DNA from 3 places in the Microbulbifer sp. SH-1 genome. Region 3 is predicted to be linked to each of the others. Evidence: predicted binding sites of a transcription regulator. Region 3 holds the regulator's gene; each other region holds the start of a gene.
What was found. The regulator sigma-54, encoded in region 3, starts transcription at its own class of promoters, with help from an activator protein. The targets are predictions, from matches to a motif close to TGGCACANNNNTTGCNNT.

Region 1 (4,831 bases), 180 kb from region 3:
GCGGCCTCCAGGGTAGTGGCGGCAATCGCCACCACCGGCTGGCCAACATAATCCACGCACTCGCCGGCCAGCAGCAGGTCGCCGTGGAATACCGGTGACACATCCGGGCTGCCGGGAATATCCGCCTGGGTAATGATATCCACCACACCGGGCGCGCAGCGCGCGGCATCGAGTTCGATATTTTCGATCAGTGCACAGGCCTGTGCCGCGCCCACGGTCGCCAAGTGCAGCATGTCCGGCGGTTCGGGAATATCGTCCAGGTACTGCGCGCGGCCGGTAACCTGTTTGTAGGCAGACTCATGGGCGACGGTCTTCTGAATGCTCGCATCTAGCGTGTCAGCACGCGCAAGCGCCTGCGGCAGTCTACGCATGGCGTACCTCCGCCGCGCGTTTGCCAATCCTTTGCTGAGGGAGACTCTGCCAGGCGCTGCGCAGCAGGTTTTGCGCGATCTGCATTCGGTACGCCGCGCTGGCGCGGACGTCGCCAATGGGCTGCAGGGTTGTGGCGATGGCGGCCAGCGCGGTGTTGAGAGCGTCTTCATCTTCCAGCGCGCGCCCGAGCAGGGCCGATTCGGCGGCTGCAACCCGCACCGGGGTCGCCGCCATTCCTCCGAAGGCAATACGTACCTCGGTAAATACTTCGCCGCATTTGCCGGCACCGGTGCGCAGCCGGATGGCCGCCATAACCGCAGAGATATCATCCTCGCGGCGTTTGCTGACTTTGTACGCGCGGTGGAAGTCGCTCAGAGTGTGGGCCGGGAACCGGATCTCGGCCAGGTACTGCGCGTTCCCAAGCGCTGTTTTTTTGTAACCGCGGTAAAAGTCCGACAGGGGCATGTGATACTCGTTACCCTGTGCATCGGCGAGGGTAACGAGAGCATCCAGCGCGAGTAGCAGCGGCGGGAGATCCGCGATGGGCGAGGCATTGGCGATATTGCCGCCGAGGGTGCCGCGGTTGCGGATCTGGCGCGAGCCAATGCGTTCGAGCAGAGTGCGGATGCTCGGGGAGCGATCGGCAAAAAAAGATTCCATCTCGCGGTAACTCAGCGCTGCACCCAGGTGAATAAAACCGTCGCGCTCGTCGATACGGCGCAGCTCCGCCACCCGTGACAGGTCAATTATTGTATTGAGCGGGCGGCAACGTTGGGTGACTTCCAGCATGAGATCGGTACCGCCGGCGATCAGGTGCGCGTCGGGATTTTCGGCCAGTGCCTGCTGCAGCTCTTTTCGATTCGCTGGCTGGAAGTAACCCGGCGGCGTTTCGGTGTGGCCGATACTGGCCAGTTGATCAATTTGCGCTTGTGCGTCGAGGCGGTGCGACTCGTCTGGTGCGCGCACCATTTTCAGACCCGCGTCGATAATCGGCCTATAACCCGTACAGCGGCACAGGTTGCCCGAGATGGCCTCGCACACCTGTGTGCGATCCGGTTGCGGGCCATTGTCGGTGAGCAATTGCTGATAGAGGCCGGCGAGCGACATAACAATACCGGGGGTGCAGAAGCCGCACTGGGAGCCGTGGTGTTCCAGAATTTCCCGTTGCGCCGGGTGCAGTCTGCCGCTGTTGGACAGGGATTCGATGGTGACGAGATGGCGGCGGTTGGCGGCGGCCAGCGGGGTAATGCAGGCATTGACAGCGCGGTACCGGATACGCCCGTCCTCAAGCGCGCCGAGCAATACGGTGCAGGCACCACAGTCGCCCGAAGCGCAACCCTCCTTGGTGCCGCACAATCGCCTGTATTCGCGCAGATAGCGCAGCAGGGTGGTGTCTGCGGCAAGCGAGTTTTCCTCGACGAGTTCGCGATTCAGAACAAATTTCACCGGTGGCTCCTGCTGCCCGTGTTCACAGAATCCGGAAGGTGTGCTTCCGTTATCCAGCACTCAAGCAAAAAGCTGGCCAAGTGGACAGGTTTTTATGGGCGGCGCCATCCCAAGGCAAGGGCCGCCTTTGTACTCTGTGGGACTGTTTCCGGTGACTGGAATTTTTGTCGCGTGCAATAGCATCCGGACCGACAAGTACAGCATGCAAAAGTTGACCAGTTGGTTTAAAAATTGCAACAAATGTAGAGAACGTTGGAACAACAGTTGGCACTTCGGTGAACGAATATGCAAAGAGTGGTGGAGTACTTCAATTTGGGGCCGGCGGCGTCGGTGAGCGGGGTCCAGCCTGCAGACTTTTGGCGCCGCGAGCTACTCGCGGGGCTGACGACCTTCCTTGCCATGGCTTATATCACCGTGGTCAATCCGGCCATGCTCGCCGAGGCCGGGATGGACTTCGGTGGGGTGTTTGTGGCCACCTGCCTGGCGGCGGCATTTGGCTCGATTCTTATGGGCCTGCTGGGTAATTACCCGGTGGGACTGGCGCCGGGTATGGGCCAGAATGCCTTTTTTACCTACGCCGTGGTGTTGGGCATGGGGCATCCGTGGCAAACAGCACTGGGGGCGGTATTCCTGTCTGGGATACTTTTTGTTGCGCTAAGTCTGTTGCCATTTCGCGAATGGCTGATCAATGCCATCCCGCGCAATTTGAAATTGGGAATTTCGGCGGGCATCGGCCTGTTTCTGGGGATCGTAGCGCTGAGCAACGCCGGCGTAGTGGTCGACAATCCAGCCACGCTGGTGTCTCTGGGGGATCTCACTGCATTCGGACCGCTGATGTGTCTCATCGGCTTTGTCGTAATCGCGGCACTCTCCCAGCGCGGTGTCAAAGGAGCGGTGGTGATCGGTATCGTTGCAGTCAGCGCCGTGGGCTGGTTGCTGGGGGAAGTGGAATTCAAAGGTGTGGTGGCTTTACCTCCCTCGCCGGCACCGGTACTGATGCAGCTCGATATCGTCGGGGCATTGGATATTTCGATGGTCACTGTGATTCTCACCATGCTGCTGGTGGATGTATTCGACACCGCGGGCACTATGGTGGGGGTGGCCAATCGGGCGGGGCTGGTACGCCCAGACGGCTCACTACCACGCCTGGGCAAGGCACTGCTGGCAGACTCCGGTGCCACTTTGGGGGGCGCGTTGCTGGGAACCTCCTCCACCACCAGTTATATCGAGAGTGCCGCCGGCGTGGAGGCCGGCGGCCGCACTGGTGTAACGGCTATCGTCTGCGGGGTGGCATTTCTGCTGTGCTTGCTGTTTGCGCCACTGGCGCAGAGTGTACCGGCTTATGCCACCGCTGCTGCGCTGTTATTCGTAGCCTGCCTGATGGCGCGAAGCCTGGCAGATCTGGACTGGGGCGACCACAGTGAGAGTGCACCGGCAGTCGTCACGGCACTGGCAATGCCACTGGGTTATTCCATTGCCGATGGTATCGGCCTTGGATTTATTGCCTACACAGGAATCAAGCTGCTCAATGGTCAGTATCGTGAATGCCCTCCAGTGGTTTACCTGGTGGCTGGTATCTTCGCGTTGAAATTTGCTTTTCTGTAAGGAGGCTAGAAACCCTGCTGCACAGCGCCGATGCCCGTCAGTTGTCTTGGCTGGCGGACATCAGATCTCTGTGGTGCCGAAACTGGCAGCAGGGACTACAGCGGGAAACGGATTACCACACCGCCCATGGTCTGACCCAGCTCGAAGTCTTTACGGGGGCTGTCTACATGTTCGTTGTGACAGCTGACGCAGGCTGGGGACACCGCCACGTCGGGGTAGATTGCGGTGAAGTATTCGGTATCGCCGAGCTTCTCGGTACCGTAGAAATTATTGCCGGGATTCTCCACAATAAATTCAAGCCCCTGGCGTTCCAGATCTGTGCGCGGCTTATTCTGGCTGTTGATAGCCCATTGGGAGAGTAGTGCATAGTTGAAACCGGCGCCCTGTTCCGCGACCCGTTCAGAACCCATACGCAGCATCTGCGCCGGTAGCGGCAGGGCTTTGGTGTCTTTCCAGTGCTCATCCGCCTTTATCACCCCTTCTTCATTCTGCAGGCGGTTGACGACATTGTTGGTATAGGCGGCACGGTCAGCTTCAATCACTGCGAAAATGGCATCCGCCATTCGCTGTGGTGCGATGCCCTGTTGTTTTCCGCAAGCGGCAAGTGCCGCCGTTGCAGCCAAGATGAAAGCGCGAATACGCATGGTTTCCCCTCCTGTTGGGATTACTTGTTGGTTTTTATTCGGGCAATCCGGTCACGGATCAAGTTGAACGTGTCATGACCTTTTGATACTGGTGAACGAAAGTTACTTTTCAACTGGTGCTCATCCGCCAATGCGGCCACTGAAAATTCCACACCGTGGCAACTGAGGCATACCGGCAGCATTTTTTCATTGGGCTGCAGGTTGTGATTCTGGTTGTGGTTTATTGCAATTCGACCATTGTTTTCTTCCCGGGGAAGGTGGCAGCCTGCACAACTGACGCCTTCGGTCGCATCGGATTGCCAGGCTTTGAAATGCGCCGAAGCGCGATAATTGCGGCTGTGCTCGTCATCATGGCAGCCAAGACAGGCTTCTACCGCAGCGAAGCGCATGTCCAGTTCATGCGCACCATGACAGCTTGTGCAACTCAGTTCGGTACTTGCCGCCGGTTGCATGGCAATTTGGGCTGCAACAGGAGACATGGCGCCGACGGTACGCCTGAACTCTTCCGGCAGTTGCGAAGAAAATCTCAGACCGTGTTTGCCTTGTGTGAACGTTTCCCGCTGCTCGGTATGACAACCTCCACACATTGTGACAATTTCCGCACTGGTGAATTCGGTCTGATTGTCCACATGGCAACTACTGCAGTTGGTGTTGGTAAGAGCATGGGTACTGTCCGCCCAGGCATGTTGAATTCCCGTGAGCGTTTCCGGCGCAACTGACTCTATTTCCATGTCCATATCGTGCGCAGAGAGTGGTCTGCTGTC
Region 2 (4,831 bases), 1.1 Mb from region 3:
GGGGCGGTGGGTTTGGCTGAATCGGTCATGGCTTTTGGGGTGGTCCCGGTGAAAACGGTGCATTCTAGCCGAGACGGACCGCTGCGGCCTCACCAGGGAGTACAGGTCGCTGCCGGTCCGACCCAGAGGTTCGCTGACCGCTGGTTCACTCCACGGCGTTCAATCGTAGACGCAGGGACTTGCCGGCCACCGGCCACTCGATGCTGTCGCCGGCTTTCAGGCCGAGCAGGGCTGCGCCCGCCGGGGTGAGCAGGGAGACGCAGTGGTCTCCGGTCTTGTTCGCCGGCAGCACCAGCTTGAGGTGGTACACCTTGCCGGACGCCTCGTTGGTAAAGCGCGCGTTGCTGTTGAGCCGCACCACGTCGCCGGGCATGTCCTTTTCCTCGCGGATCTCGGCGCGGTCCAGTTCATCGTACAGGCCTTCGACCACTTCGTTGTGCGCGGGGATACTGTCCAGCAGGTTGTAGATTTGTTCGCGATCCTCGCGGGACACGATGATTGGGGGCAGCGAAGTCATAACTTCTCCAATGCAAAGCAGGTGAATTCGGGATTGAGAGGGGCGCGGGGAACCGGGGCGCCGGATTTCCCGCGCGCTGTCGGAAACCCGGCCTAGGACTGTAAGGCAGCAGCCAGCGCACGCCCGGAGAAGGGCGCGCGTGCGGTATGTTGCGGGGCCGAAGTGGCCGGAGAGTGATGGCTGATCATGGGGCAACCATAGCACTTCTGCGCCGGTTTGCTATATCCGCGAACCGGCGGCCTGGGGGAGGTGGTAAACAGGGTGTCGGCAGAATTACCTGGGTTCATGTTCCCGCAGTGGACGAAATACTCCCACGTTGCGGTAGCCCTCGTCCAACAGGTGCGAGGCATGCAGCTTGCTCATGACGCCGCGGGCGCAGTACAGCAGGTACTGCTTGTCTTTATCTAGGGATTTGAAAGCGGTGCTGAGGCGATAAAAAGGAATCGTTTCCACCGTGGCGTTGTCGAGCTCCAGCGGATTCACTTCCTCCTCGGTGGGGTGGCGGATGTCGATGACGACGGCGTCGCCCGGCTCGGCGAACTCCTCCACGGCCGGGGCATCCTCGCCCAGGTCTTCCATTACCTCGTCGATGTTCTGCATCACCCGGTTGCCGATGGCGCGGTCGAGGATGGTGAAGTCGAAGCGGGTTTCCTCGTGCTCGACTTTCTCCAGTTTTGCGCGGGTGGTGGGTTTCACCGAGATCACACCGCAGTATTCGGGCATATTCGCGGCGAATTCCTCGGTGCCGATTTCGCGCGCGGTGCGAATGATGTCGGTCTTGTCGGAGGCAATCAGCGGGCGCAGCACCAGGGTATCGGTGACGCGGTCGATCACCGAGAGGTTCTTCAGGGTCTGGCTGGACACCTGGGCGATGGCTTCGCCGGTGACCAGCGCATCCACGTCCAGTTCCTTCGCGATCACCGTGCCCGCGCGCAACATCATGCGCTTCAGGATCACGCCCATGTGTGAGTCGTCGACGCGCTCGAGGATTTCCGCCACCACTTCATCGAATGGCACGGTGATGAACTTCACCCGGTGTGACGCGCCGTAGCGTTCCCACAGATAGAACGCCACTTCTTTCACGCCAAGCTCGTGCTGGCGCCCGCCCAGGTTGAAAAACAGGAAGTGAGTGCGGATGCCGCGCTTGATGGTGAGATAGCTGGCGACGGTGGAGTCGAAGCCGCCGGACACCAGCGAGATGACTGGGTCCTGGGTGCCCAGCGGAAAGCCGCCGAGGCCCTGGTGCAGTTGCTCGATAACGTTCAGTTTGTCGTGGCGGACTTCCAGTTTGACGGTGATGTCGGGGTTCTTCAGTTTCACCCCGGCGGCTTGGGTATTAGTGTTGAGGCCGCCGCCCACATACTGCTCCACGTCGAGGGACTGGAAGTCGTGTTTGCCGGTGCGCTTCACGCGCACGCAGAAGGTCTTACCGGCGAGCTTGTCGCCCCACACCGACAGGGTCTTGTGGTAAATGTCGTCCATGTCGCCCAGCGGGAACTGCTGCACCCGCGCGAAGTTGGCAATGCCGGGCGTGTGCGCCAGTACCTCTTCAATGCGGTCGCCGAGATGGGATACGGCATCCGGCGCGATGACATCGATTTTTTCCCAGTCCTTGCGCACCTGGATGCGGTCGTCGAGCCCGCGCATCAGCTTGCGCAGGTTGTCGGCGAGCTGGCGCGACATGCGCTTGCGCACCGGATTGCTTTTGATGGTGATCTCAGGGAAAAACTTGACGACGAAGTGCATAGGGGATGTGCCGGAACCGCAATTGACAGAAATAGGGGGCCGGGAGCGCGTTCGCCGCTTCCCGGGAAAGGTGGCGAATTATAAACTCGCTACCGGGAATTTGCTTGCAGCACCATTATGGTGCCTTGCGTGACTTCTTGGCCCCAAAATGGTGCATTCCGGGGTTTGAAAGCACCAATTTTGGGACTACCTTGGGGTTGTTCTGGGCATTGCCCGGCCGATTTGGTCCCGAACAGGGCCGCTGCCGCCGTATTCCGCGCGCCAGTCGCCGCCTACAGTCAGTTTGCCCCAATTTGGCACACTCCTTGCTTTTACTGTTGCCACAAGATACAGCGAATTGGCGCGACACATAACTTATCATTCTTGGAGGACTGCAATGTCAAAGACGCTCGGACTGATCAAAGAGAGCGAAGCCAGATGGGTAGACCTGCGCTTCACCGATACCAAGGGTAAAGAACAGCACGTTTCTATTCCTTCTAAGGAAGTAAACAGTGAATTCTTTGAAGTCGGCAAGATGTTCGATGGTTCCTCCATCGCCGGCTGGAAGGGTATCAACGAATCCGACATGGTACTGATGCCGGTCGACGATACCTCTTTCCTCGACCCCTTCACCGACGAGCCGACCGTTATCATCCGCTGTAACATCGTCGATCCGATCACCGGTCAGGGCTACGAGCGCGACCCGCGTTCCATCGCCATGCGCGCCGAGGAATACCTGAAGTCCACCGGTCTGGGCGACAAGGTACTGATGGGCCCGGAGCCCGAGTTCTTCGTATTCGACGACATTACCTGGGGTGCCGAAATGGGTGGCGCCTTCTACAAGATCAACTCCCAGGAAGCGGCCTGGTCCTCTGGTGCCAGCTTCGCTGAAGGCAACATGGGCCACCGTCCGGGCGTGAAAGGCGGCTACTTCCCGGTTCCGCCCGTCGACTCCCTGCACGACATCCGCGCTGCCATGTGCGCCGCGATGGAGCAGATGGGTCTGGAAATCGAAGTGCACCACCACGAAGTGGGCACCGCTGGCCAGTGTGAAATCGGCGTTGGCGCCAACACCCTGACCAAAAAGGCTGACGAAGTTCAGATCCTGAAGTACGCCGTGCACAACGTGGCGCACGCCTACGGCAAAACCGCCACCTTCATGCCCAAGCCGCTGGTAGGTGACAACGGTTCCGGTATGCACGTACACCATTCTTTCAGCAAGGACGGTGTTAACCAGTTCGCCGGTGACGCCTACGCAGGTCTGTCTGAAACTGCCCTGTTCTACATCGGCGGTATCATCAAGCACGCGCGCGCCCTGAACGCTATCTGTAACCCGTCCACTAACTCCTACAAGCGTCTGGTGCCGGGCTTCGAGGCGCCGGTAATCCTGGCTTACTCCGCGCGCAACCGCTCCGCATCCATCCGCATTCCATTCGTGGCGAGTCCGAAAGGCAAGCGCGTCGAGACCCGCTTCCCGGACCCGACCGCCAACCCCTACTTGTGTTTCGCGGCATTGCTGATGGCGGGCCTCGATGGCGTGAAGAACAAGATTCACCCCGGCGACCCGGCGGACAAGGATCTGTACGATCTGGAGCCGGAAGAACTGGCCGAGTACCCGACCGTTGCTTCCAGCCTGGAGCAGGCTCTGGACGCACTGGATCAGGACCGCGCCTTCCTGACCGAAGGTGGTGTATTCACCGACGACGCCATCGACGCCTTCATCGCCCTGAAGCGCGAAGAAGTGCAGCGTGTGAACATGACCACTCACCCGGTTGAGTTCGATATGTACTACTCCTGCTAATTTGGCAGGTATCGTCGGCGCATCGCACTCGGTTCGGTTCAGATGAGAGCGGTGCAAAGATGACGGGAAAGCCCACACTTCGGTGTGGGCTTTTTTTTTGTGTGACAGATGGCTAGCCTTAACAACAAGATTGAGAATGCAACAGGCGGGAATGCCCATGACAACAAGGATTGCACTGTTGGTGATGCTACTGGCAGCGCCGGCACTGGCGCTTCAGGATTCGGGTGCAGCGGCGGAGGCCCAGAGTGAGAATTCCTCTGGCGGCACCAGTGTCTACAGGATCGTCGGCCCCGACGGGCGCGTCACCTTCAGCGATACCGCACCCGCGGGCTCGAAGGCGGAAAAGATCGCGATTGGTCCCACCAATGTGCAACCCACCCCTTTGCCGCTGCGCAAGCTGTCGCCACGGGACCGCGACGCACGGGAAGAGCGGGCGGCGCGCAGTGACGACCAGCGCCCGGTGAATTTTGCCATTGTCAGCCCGGCAAACGATGCCACCATCCCCCCGGGCCAGCGCTTTATCGTGCTGCAGGTAGCGCTGGACCCGGTGCCCCGGGACGGCTACGCCTTCTACGCGGTGATCGATGGCCAGCGCTGGTCCGGCACCTCCTCGGGAACCAGCCTGGATATCTCCGCGTTGGAGCGCGGCACCCACACCATCCAGGCGGTGCTGTTGGATGCGGGTGGTCAACCGCTGGCGCAGTCTCAGGTAATCCAGGTGCATGTGAAGCGTCCCGGTGGTCAGGTGCCGGACTTCCCCGCCGAGCAGGCGCCGCAGATGCCGAAGG
Region 3 (4,831 bases):
AGTCACACACTGGCGTTGCCTATGACAACGGGCAGAAAGTCGAGCTGGAGGGCGATGTTTCCATCATGGAACTACCGCAACCGGGCATCACCCTGCGCACGGAAAAAATCACGATCAAACCCCGCGAAGAATTCGCCGAAACGGACAAAGTTGTTACCATTACCGACGGTGCCAACCGCACCACCGGCAAGGGACTGCGGGCCGATCTCAAACAGGACAAGGTAGAAATTCTGTCAAATGTGGAAAGCAGCTATGAACCCCGTTGATTTGCGCCGTGTCCGCCTGCCGGCGACCGCCAGTGTCCTGTGTGCTGCCGTTGCCGCCGCACTACTGCTGGCGCCTCAGGTTCACGCGCTCCCCAACGACCGCGAGCAACCGGTGAAGGTGTCCGCCGACAAACTGGAGGCCAACCGCAACAAAAACCTGTCTGTGTACAGCGGCAACGTGGTCATCAGCCAGGGCTCGCTGCAGATTCGCGCCGACCGTGTGGAAGTTCACGGCAACGCCAAAGGGGAGATCAACAAGGTGGTTGCCACCGGCGCCCCCGCCCACTTTCAGCAACAGGTGGAAGAGAGCACCAGCCCGGTCAAGGCCCGCGCCAAGCGTATCGAATTCCTGGTGAGCAGCGACGCCCTGCAACTCAGTGGAGAAGCCTTTGTAGATCGCGATGGCAACACCCTGTCCGCCGAGCGCATTGACTACGACCTGAAAAGCGAGCAGATGCAGGCCCAGGGCCAGTCGGAAAAGGAACGCGTGGAAATGATCTGGAAGCCCGAAGCCAAATCAGAGTCCAAGCCGGCTGAAAACGGCCAGTAACCGCCCACCCACACAACCCGAACAGTCAGAAAAAGCGGCGAACCCGCCGCGCAGTTAGCGGAACTCACTATGCCGACGCTCAAAGCGCTCCACCTCGCCAAGCAGTACAAGAAGCGCAAGGTCGTTAAGGATGTCTCGGTGAGTGTGTCCAGCGGCCAGGTGGTCGGCCTGCTCGGCCCCAACGGCGCCGGCAAAACCACCTGCTTCTACATGATTGCCGGTCTGGTGCAGGCCGACGCCGGCCAGGTAATGATCGACCAGGAAGACATCACCGGCCTCTCCATGCACGGCCGCGCGCGCAAGGGCATCGGCTACCTTCCGCAGGAAGCCTCGGTGTTTCGCCGCCTGTCGGTAGAAGACAATATTCTCGCCATTCTCGAGACCCGCCGGGATCTGGATCGCAGCCAGCGCCGCCAACAGCTGGAATCACTGCTGGAGGAATTCCACATCACCCATATCCGCGAAAGTCTCGGTATGGCGCTGTCCGGCGGTGAGCGGCGCCGGGTGGAAATCGCCCGCGCACTGGCCACCAACCCCGCTTTCGTATTGCTGGATGAACCCTTCGCCGGTGTGGACCCCATCTCCGTGAACGACATCAAGCAGATCATCCGCCACCTCAGGGACCGCGGTATCGGCGTGCTGATCACCGACCACAATGTGCGCGAGACCCTCGATATCTGCGAGACCGCCTACATCGTCAGCGAGGGTCACATCATCGCATCCGGCGACCCCAAAGATGTGGCCGAGAACAAACAGGTGAAAGACGTCTACCTGGGACACGAGTTCACCATCTGACGCCATCCGGGTGAAATCATCAGCATTTCACCCCGGAATACCGATTCCCATCACAATTCTGACCGAAGCGACCGAAACAGATAACTCTTTCGGCACGCTTATTGCTTGTTTTCGCACCCCTTGCCACTTGTGTTCCGCACTACCCCGGGGTAGTCTGCAGGCGATGAGCAATCTGCCGCCGCACAAGCATCAAATGTGTCGCAGCGGCGCAACGCCAGCATTTTATATCGGCACACCCCCTATGAAGCAGTCACTCCAGTTAAAACTCGGCACTTCGCTGACAATGACGCCGCAACTGCAACAGGCGATCCGCCTGCTGCAGCTGTCGACGCTGGAGCTGCAACAGGAAATCCAATCCGCCCTCGACAGCAACCCGCTGCTGGAATCGGACTTCGACGAGCACGCCGGCGAGCAACTGCAGGAGCAGAACACCCCCGCTACCATTGAGCACCAGGCCCACGATGGCGCCGAAAGCAACCGCGAAAGCCTCAACGGTGAATCCGAGTCCAGCGCCGACGGCGACTGGAACAGCGATATCCCCGATGACCTGCCGGTAGACACCCGCTGGGACGACATTTACACCAACAGCAGTCACGCTGGAGGCGAGGGCGAGGAATACGCGCTGGAGCAGCGCAACGCGGCGGTGGAGAGCCTGCAGGACCACCTGCTGTGGCAGCTGAACCTCACTCCACTGACCCCGATCGACAAGCTGATCGGCGAGACCCTGATCGACGCCATTGCACCCAATGGTTTTCTCGACATCAACATCGAAGACCTCGCAGCATCTTTGGATGTGGACGTGGAAGAGGTGCTCGCGGTACTGAAAACCATCCAGCAGTTCGAACCGGTGGGCTGCGGCTCCCGCGACCTGCGCGAGAGCCTGCTGCTGCAATTGCGCCAGTTGCCGGAAAACACCCCCTGGCTGGCGCAGGCGCTGGTCGTGGTAGGCCAGTACCTGGATTTATTGGGCAAGCGCGACTTCCGCCAGCTGAGCCGTCGCACTCGCCTCAGCGAGACCCAGCTCGGCGAGGTGATGCGCCTGATTCAGACCCTCACCCCCTATCCCGGCGAGGCCTTCGGTGGCGAGGAACCGCAGTACGTGGTGCCGGATGTGATCGTCAGCCGCCGCGACCAGCGTTGGCTGGTGGAGCTGAATCCCGAAACCACACCCAAATTGCGCATCAACGACGCCTACGCCGCGCTCATTCGTCGCGCCGACAACTCTGCCGAGAACAACTACCTGCGCGACAATCTTCAGGAGGCGCGCTGGTTCCTGAAAAGCCTCCAGAGTCGCCACGAAACCCTGCTGAAGGTGGCAAGCTGCATCGTCGAGAAACAACAGGGCTTTTTCGAGCTGGGGCCTGAGGCCATGAAGCCCATGGTGCTGGCCAACATTGCCGAGACCATCGGTATGCACGAGTCCACCATCTCGCGGGTAACCACACAGAAGTACATGCTCACGCCCCGCGGTGTGTTCGAACTCAAGTATTTCTTCTCCAGCCACGTGAGCACCGACTCCGGTGAGGACGCGTCTTCCACCGCCATCCGCGCCCTGATCCGCAAACTGGTGGACGCCGAACAGCCGCGCAAGCCGCTGTCAGACAACAAGATCACTCAGGAACTGGACAAGCAGGGCATCCAGGTGGCGCGCCGCACCGTGGCCAAGTATCGCGAGTCCATGGGCATACCCTCATCCAGCGAGCGCAAACGGCTGGTGTAGGTCGACCATCCGCGACGCGCAAGTCACAATTTGCTGTCGCAGGACTACTCTTCGTTCAATTTCTGCCCGACCAATACCCGTACATTGAGTGTATCCTTCCATTCTGGCGCACTTCCTAGTAGGGTTGCCGCCCTGTGCGGGGGTGCGACCGGTTTGTGTTGTACCCGATGAGGAGAAATCCATGCAGATCAACATCAGTGGCCACCATGTAGACCTTACCCCGGCCATTCGCGATTACTGCCTGACCAAGCTGGACAAGCTCTCCCGCCACAATGACCTGATCACCAACGCCCAGGTCATACTTTCCGTCGACAAACTTATCCAGAAAGCAGAAGCGCGGGTTCATGTGAACGGCAACAAGGACATTTTTGCCGACTCGGAATCGGAAGATATGTACGCGGCGATCGACTCGCTCACCGACAAACTCGACCGGCAGCTGCTGAAACACAAAGAGAAATTACGCAGTCACCGCTAGACGTTACCCCCGGGAAACGGCTGGCCTGCACTGTCAGATCACCAGTAAGTTATGACATTGGAAGCATTACTCTCTCCCCGCCTGAGCCTGTGCCACCTGGCGGGGAGCAGCAAAAAAAAGCTATTGCTCAACATCGCGCAGGCGATCTCAGAACAATACCCCGACCTGGATTCCGATACCGTCTTCAACCAGCTGGTGGCCCGGGAGCGCCTGGGTTCAACCGGCATTGGCGAGGGGGTCGCCATCCCCCACTGCCGCCTGCCCGGCTGCGAGCGCCCCATCGGCGTCCTCTGCACCACTTCACCTGCGGTAGATTTCGATGCCATCGACCGCCAGCCGGTGGATCTGTTGTTTGCCCTGCTGGTTCCGGAGGATTCCGACCAGGAGCACCTGGATACGCTGGCAGAAATCGCCGCCCTGTTCAGCGACAGCCGCGTGCGCGACAAGCTGCGCGAAGCCACCACCAGTGACGAGCTCTACGCACTGGCCATCAACAGCGCGGCGGCGGCATAATAGCCCTCGACCTTGTCCGCCGCCCGGCCGCCACCGGACGGCTGCAGATAACCATCCCGGGCAGCGGCCTGCGGCAGCGCCCCTCGCCCTACTGAATCAGCAAGGAGCGCTTGTTCTATGCGACTGGTGATCATCAGCGGCCGCTCTGGCTCAGGAAAAAGCTCTGCCCTGGAACTGCTGGAAGACGTTGGCTTCAACTGCATCGACAACCTCCCCGCCAGCCTGTTGCCGGAGCTGATTCGCCGCGTCACCGAGCACCCCCCCCAGGAAACCACCCACCTGGCCCTGGGTATCGATGCCCGCAATCTCTGGCACGATGTGCGCCAGGCTCCCCGGGTTATCAACGAATTGCGCGAAAGCGGCATCGAGTGCGACGTCATCTATCTGGACGCCCGCTCGCCGGTGCTGGTGCAGCGCTTCAGCGAAACCCGCCGCAAGCATCCCCTCAGCGACAGCCGCACCCACCTGTTGGAAGCCCTCAACCACGAGAAGGAGCTACTCGCCCCGCTGGC

Region 1: a site for sigma-54 is predicted at 1,880-1,897, ahead of xdhA (xanthine dehydrogenase small subunit). Genes of this name have one in related genera too.
Region 2: a site for sigma-54 is predicted at 2,558-2,575, ahead of glnA (glutamate--ammonia ligase). Genes of this name have one in related genera too.

What each region holds. Positions count from the first base shown of each region.
Region 1 covers NZ_CP046948.1:212,850-217,680, forward strand. The annotation lists gene xdhB (xanthine dehydrogenase molybdopterin binding subunit) at 1-371, opposite strand, end outside; gene xdhA (xanthine dehydrogenase small subunit) at 364-1,818, opposite strand; gene GNX18_RS00975 (NCS2 family permease) at 2,104-3,423, shown strand; gene GNX18_RS00980 (DUF3365 domain-containing protein) at 3,519-4,067, opposite strand; gene GNX18_RS00985 (cytochrome c3 family protein) at 4,088-4,831, opposite strand, start outside.
Region 2 covers NZ_CP046948.1:3,575,750-3,580,580, forward strand. The annotation lists gene GNX18_RS14720 (TIGR03862 family flavoprotein) at 1-29, opposite strand, end outside; gene GNX18_RS14725 (GreA/GreB family elongation factor) at 146-517, opposite strand; gene thiI (tRNA uracil 4-sulfurtransferase ThiI) at 791-2,263, opposite strand; gene glnA (glutamate--ammonia ligase) at 2,640-4,043, shown strand; gene GNX18_RS14740 (DUF4124 domain-containing protein) at 4,201-4,831, shown strand, end outside.
Region 3 covers NZ_CP046948.1:33,933-38,763, reverse strand. The annotation lists gene lptC (LPS export ABC transporter periplasmic protein LptC) at 1-266, shown strand, start outside; gene lptA (lipopolysaccharide transport periplasmic protein LptA) at 253-816, shown strand; gene lptB (LPS export ABC transporter ATP-binding protein) at 886-1,611, shown strand; gene GNX18_RS00205 (RNA polymerase factor sigma-54) at 1,853-3,331, shown strand; gene hpf (ribosome hibernation-promoting factor, HPF/YfiA family) at 3,513-3,806, shown strand; gene ptsN (PTS IIA-like nitrogen regulatory protein PtsN) at 3,858-4,319, shown strand; gene rapZ (RNase adapter RapZ) at 4,437-4,831, shown strand, end outside.